2 regions of the Lactobacillus sp. UMNPBX17 genome follow, and region 1 is predicted to be linked to the other one. Evidence: predicted binding sites of a transcription regulator. Region 1 holds the regulator's gene; the other holds the start of a gene.
The links. Region 1 encodes HrcA, which represses chaperone genes, less so after heat shock. Its sites were predicted from a motif close to TTAGCACTCNNNNNNNNNGAGTGCTAA; they were not measured.
Positions count from the first base shown of each region.

Region 2: a site for HrcA is predicted at 2,151-2,177, ahead of clpP (ATP-dependent Clp endopeptidase proteolytic subunit ClpP). Genes of this name have one in related genera too.

Region 1 covers NZ_PCYT01000007.1:33,368-36,586, forward strand. The annotation lists gene ribF (riboflavin biosynthesis protein RibF) at 1-963, shown strand; gene hrcA (heat-inducible transcriptional repressor HrcA) at 1,130-2,179, shown strand; gene grpE (nucleotide exchange factor GrpE) at 2,195-2,776, shown strand; gene dnaK (molecular chaperone DnaK) at 2,793-3,219, shown strand, end outside.
Region 2 covers NZ_PCYT01000048.1:784-4,002, reverse strand. The annotation lists gene yvcK (gluconeogenesis factor YvcK family protein) at 1-558, shown strand, start outside; gene whiA (DNA-binding protein WhiA) at 551-1,486, shown strand; gene clpP (ATP-dependent Clp endopeptidase proteolytic subunit ClpP) at 1,535-2,119, opposite strand; gene CP368_RS07490 (SH3-like domain-containing protein) at 2,307-3,219, shown strand, end outside.

The DNA.
Region 1 (3,219 bases):
ATGAAGGGATTAGTTGTGAAAATCATTCATTTAACTTATCCAGTTAGCGAAAATACCATATCTTCAAAAACTATTCTAGCCTTAGGTTTTTTTGACGGCGTTCATTTAGGTCATCAACGCTTAATCAATAAAGCCAAAAAAATAGCTGATCAAAAGAAATTACCATTAGTAGTATTAACTTTTGATCGTCATCCGAAGGAAATTTATGCTGCCAAAAAAGACTTTAAGTATTTAGAAACTTTAGATGAAAAGGCAGATAAAATGGCAGAACTAGGTGTAGATTATCTAGCCGTAATGCCATTTACTAAAAAGTTTAGCGAGATAGATGCACAGAGTTTTGTAGATAATGTAATAATTAAACTCAATGCAGATACAGTAGTAGCTGGATTTGATTATACATATGGTCCTAAAGAGACTGCTAATATGAAGAATTTACCAAAATTTGCGAAGGATAGATTTGAAATTTTCGTTATGCCTAAGCAGATTTTTAATGGTAAAAAAATAGGTTCAACTGAAATTAGACAGGCAATTAGGGAAGGTAAGATGGAATTAGCTTTTCAATTAATGGGTCACCATTATGTGATGAGCGGGATCGTTGGTCATGGTAAAAGAAATGGCCATAAATTAGGCTTCCCAACAGCTAATTTAGTTTGGGCTAGTCATAAGGTAATTCCCAAAATAGGAGTATATGCCACTAAAACGCAGGTAGCTGGAAAGTGGTATGAATCTATGACTAGTGTCGGTTATAATGTAACGATTGGCCAACCTGAACAAATTTTTATTGAATCATATATATTTAATTTTAAACAGGATATTTATGATCAGCCAATAAAAATTAAATGGTATAAATATACTAGAGGCGAAATTAAATTTAGCAGCCTTGAAGAATTGAAAAAACAATTAGAGAAAGACCAAATAGAAATTGAACATTATTTTGCACAAGAAGCACGAAGTAATGCGTAACGAGAAGCTGAAGAACTTAGCAATTTTGAACTAAGTTCTTCAGTTTTTATTTTTTGAAATAATTTGAAGAAATTTTAGCACTCCTCTTGTTTTTCTGCTAATTTATAGTATCATATTAATTGTTAGCACCTGAGAATTACGAGTGCTAAAAGTGAGGGCGATTATTATGTTGACCGAGCGTCAAGAGCTTATTTTAAAAACAATTATTACAGACTTCACACAAACGCATGAGCCTGTTGGCTCTAAGACGGTGATGAAGCAGTTACCAATTAAAGTATCAAGCGCTACTATTCGAAATGAAATGGCGGTCCTAGAAGATCAAGGCTTAATTGAGAAGACACACTCTTCTAGCGGAAGAATTCCGTCAAGTGATGGATATCGTTATTATCTTGATAATTTAGTTGAACCGCTTCAGTTGCCAGAGTCTGTTTATAACACGATTGGGACACAATTAGATCGACCTTTTCATCAGGTGAATGAAATCGTACAAGAAGCAGCACGCATTTTATCTGATTTAACTAATTACACTGCTTTTGCTGAAGGACCTGAGAGTAGGGATGTTAAAATTACAGGTTTTAGGATTGTTCCCCTGTCTTCTAGACAAGTGATGGCAATTCTAGTGACGAGTGATGGCAATGTCCAAAATCAAGTTTATGCTTTACCACATAATATTCATGGTGAAGAAATTGAAAAAGCGGTTCGAATGATTAATGACCAATTAGTTGGTAAGAGTTTAAAGGAAATTAATGTTTCATTGCTAAGTGAACTTGCTAAAAACGAATTAGGTAGTGATCATGCTAACGAATTATTTAGCTTAGTTGAAGACGTGTTAAAAGATGCGGCTAGTGAGCAGATGTATGTTGATGGACAAATTAATCTATTGAACAATACAACTGAGAATAATGTAAATGATATACGTTCACTCTATGAATTAATTGATCGAGATAATTTGTTTTCTAATTTGATGAATATTAAGGCTGATCCTAAGACTGAAAAATACCCAGTTAAGGTAAAGTTAGGATCTGAATTGCCGAATGATTTATTAAAAAATTATAGTTTGCTGACAGCTGAATATAGTGTCGGCTCCCATGGTAAAGGAACAATAGCTTTACTTGGGCCAACAAATATGCCGTATTCTCAAATGATAGGGCTTCTAGAATACTTCAGAAATGAATTAGCCAAGAAGTTACTTGATTATTACGGTAAATTTCAATAATAGAGGAGGTTAGCCGTGAGTAAAGAAGAGTTTCCTAGTGAAAAGAATTTAGATGAAAAAGAAAATGCTTCAACACCTAAGGATGTTAAGAAAAAGGCAACTGAAGGTAAGGAAGCAAAAAATGATAAACATGATGAAAAATTAGCTAAAGAATTGGCTGATTTAAAAGATAAGAATAAGGAGCTTGAAGATAAGTATCTTCGTAGCGAAGCAGAAATTCAAAATATGCAAAATCGCTATTCAAAAGAAAGAGCTCAACTTATTAAGTATGAATCTCAAAGCTTAGCTAAAGATATTTTGCCTGCTGTAGACAATTTGGAGAGAGCTTTAAGCGTAGAAGCCGATGATGATGTTTCCAAGCAACTGAAGAAGGGCGTTAAGATGACGCTTGATTCATTAACTAAAGCATTGAAAGAACATGGCATCGTTGAGATTGAAGCTGAAGACGTAAAATTTGATCCGACATTGCATCAAGCTGTTCAAACTGTAGCAGCCGAAAATGATGATCAAAAAGATCACGTTGTTCAGGTTTTACAAAAAGGATATCAATATAAAGATCGGACACTAAGACCAGCAATGGTTGTAGTTGCTCAATAGGAGAGGAAGTTTATACATGTCAAAAGTTATTGGTATTGACCTCGGAACTACTAACTCAGCAGTTGCAGTTCTTGAAGGTAAAGAACCAAAGATTATTACTAACCCAGAAGGTAACCGTACTACTCCATCTGTAGTAGCTTTTAAAGATGGTGAAATTCAAGTTGGTGAAGTAGCTAAGCGTCAAGCTATTACTAACCCTAACACTATTGTTTCAATTAAGCGTCACATGGGTGAAGCAGATTACAAGGTTAAGGTTGGTGACAAGGAATACACACCACAAGAAATTTCTGCATTTATTTTACAATACATCAAGAAGTTCTCAGAAGATTACTTAGGTGAAAAGGTAACTGATGCAGTTATCACTGTTCCTGCTTACTTTAACGATGCACAACGTCAAGCTACTAAGGATGCTGGTAAGATCGCTGGGTTGAATGTACAAAGAA
Region 2 (3,219 bases), on a different contig from region 1:
ACCTCAAAAGATAAAAGAATCAAACGTGTTTGGGTAACAGATACTAATTCGAATGCCACACCTAAAGCAGTTTTACCTGTTTTAGCTTCGATAATGCAGGCAGATGCAGTTGTCTTAGGTCCAGGTAGTTTATTTACTTCTATTTTACCTAATTTGATGATTTCTAATTTAGGTGAAGCGGTTCGAGAAACCCCGGCTGAAGTAGTTTATATTTGTAATATCATGACTCAACGTGGAGAAACTGATCACTTTAGCGATGCAGAGCACGTGGAGGTAATTAATCGTCACTTAGGTGGAAACTATATCAATACAGCTTTAGTTAACGGAGCTAAAATTGATATGAGTAAATTCCACCCAGAGGATTATGATGCATATCTTGAACCTGTTAAGAATGACTTTAATGGTTTGAGAGCGCAAAATTGTCGTGTTATTACCGATGATTTTATTGATCAACGACACGGGTTGGTCTTTCATGATGGAGAAAAAGTAGCAAAGGAAATAATGAATTTGGCATTTGAGGCAATGTCACGTAAAAGAATGAAGGAAAATAATGGCTAGTTATGCTAGTGAAGTCAAAAAGGAGCTAACTTCGCTTGAGGTGCATCCAGAGCATGCTAAAGCAGAGTTAGCTGCTTTTTTGCGAATGAATGGGGTTTTAAATCTTCATGATCATCAATTTAGTCTAGATATCACTACAGAAAATCCCGCTATTGCACGAAGAATTTTTAAACTGATTAAAGTTGCATATGGAATTGAACCATTATTGATTGTTTCTCGTAAGATGAAATTAAAAAAGAATAATCAGTATCTAGTTCGACTTAATCGTGACGTGCAAGAAATATTGGAAAACTTAAATATTTGGGATCCTGCTCGAGGATTAGTTACCAGAATTCCACAGAGAATTATGAAGTCACGGGAAGGTGCAATGTCTTATCTTAGAGGTGCTTTTTTAGCTGGCGGTAGCGTTAATAATCCTGAGACTAGTAGATATCATTTAGAAATTTATTCAACTTATGAAGATCATAATGAAGATTTAGCTAAGTTGATGAATGAGTATTTTTATTTGAATGCTAAGATGACGAAACGTCGTCGAGGTTACATTGTCTACCTTAAAGAAGCAGCTAAAATCGGAGATTTTTTGCATGTAGTTGGAGCATTAAATGCTATGCTAAATTTTGAAGATTTACGAATCATGCGAGACATGCGTAATTCGGTTAATCGCTTGGTTAATTGTGATACAGCTAATATGAAAAAGACGGCTTCCGCTTCTGCAAAACAGGTAGAAGATATTCAGTTGATTCAAAAAGAAAAAGGAATCGACAGCTTACCAGAAAAGTTACAGATTTTAGCACGTTTTAGATTAGCTCATCCAGAATTAACTTTAAAAGAAGTAGCGGATCAAATTCCGGATGGACCTATTTCAAAATCTGGTGTCAATCATCGATTCAAAAAGTTACATGAATTGGCTGAAAATTTGAGAGATTAAAAAAAGAGGATTCGCACACGCAAATCCTCTTTTGATTATAATTTATGATTACTTCTTCTTATTAACCATAATTTCATCGATTAAACCGTATTCCTTAGCTTCTTCAGCAGTTAAGTAATTATCACGTTCGGTATCCTTTTGAATCTTTTCCAAAGGTTGACCAGTAGTTTCGTGTAAGATTTCGTTAATCTTCTTGCGACTCTTTAAAATTTCGTTAGCTGCAATTTGAATATCAGTTTGTTGACCTTGTGCTCCACCTAAAGGTTGGTGAATAAGTACAGTAGAGTTAGGTAATGCGAAACGCTTACCCTTAGTACCACTAGTCAAAAGAATAGAAGCCATTGAAGCAGCCATACCAATTGCAATAGTTGATACATCTGATTTAATGAAATTCATAGTATCCATAATTGCAAGACCAGAAGTAATTACACCACCTGGTGAATTAATGTAAAGTGAAATATCCTTAGTGTTATCTTGTGCATCAAGGAAAAGCAATTGAGCAATAATTGAGTTAGCCATTTGGTCGTTAATTTCGCCACTCAACATAATAATTCTATCTTTTAATAAGCGTGAGTAAATGTCATAAGCACGTTCACCACGAGCAGTTTGTTCAATAACTGTAGGTACTAGCATATATTTGCCTCCTAAATTTATTTCGTATTAATTAGCACTCTTTTAAGTACTGTGCTAATTAAATCACTTCGTAATAAAAGTGTCAAATAAAGAGATTTACTTGTATTCAAATTGTATTTTTGAGAATATTGTTTATATATTATAATAACTATGTAAAATATTGTTGTAATATTGTAGGAGGACAAGCTTGAAATATACAAATAAGATTTTAACTGCAACATCAGCTGTTGCAGTTAGTGTTGGTTTATTAATGGGTTATTCAAATCCTGTTTTTGCCGCTAATTCTAAGTCAACTACTAAAACAGACAAAGCTAAAGATAGTTCAACTGCTAAAAAGGGGCCAGTTCAAACCAGTACTTCTTACGATTTGATGGTTAAAGTAGGTAGTAATAAACATTACAATGTTTATAAGAGCATTAAGAATGGTAAGCCTGTTAAGAAGTTAGCAGATGCCAGTGACTATCAATATGCTCATATTCAATCTGATCAACGAATTAAAACTCACAACGGTACCTACTGGCGCATTTATGTTAATGGCCGTAAAGTAGGATATGTTAACCAAAACTGGTTTACTAGAAACACTATTGCTGTTCCTAAGACTGTAAGTTTAGTAAGAAATAGTCATTCTGATTTTGCTCCAGAAGATGCAGTTAGTTATGTAACTAACTATATGGGAACCGTTATTCCTACCCAAGATATTACAATTTCTGAAGATGCAATTGATTGTTCTGAACCAGGTACTTACAAGGTTAAGTATAGTTATGGTAGTGCTAAAGCTACTGTAAAAGTTACTGTAAGAAAGAGTACTAAAGAAGGCGTTGCTGATGCAGATAGTGTTTCAGCACAACCATTTAGTGGTGACCTAAAATCTTGGAAGACTTACTATGGTAGTTCATCTAACTACGTAACTAAGACTGACTTTGCTCCGGATAAAGCAAAGCACAGTTACACTACTGATAATGGTAATATGACCTTTAAGACTCGTTTCTTCCAACCAGTTTTACTTAGTGTTGCTAGAGACATTAAAGACGACGATTACATTAACCGTGTAGGTCATATTCCAGAAGGTATTGCTATGTCAGACGGCTGGCTTTACACTA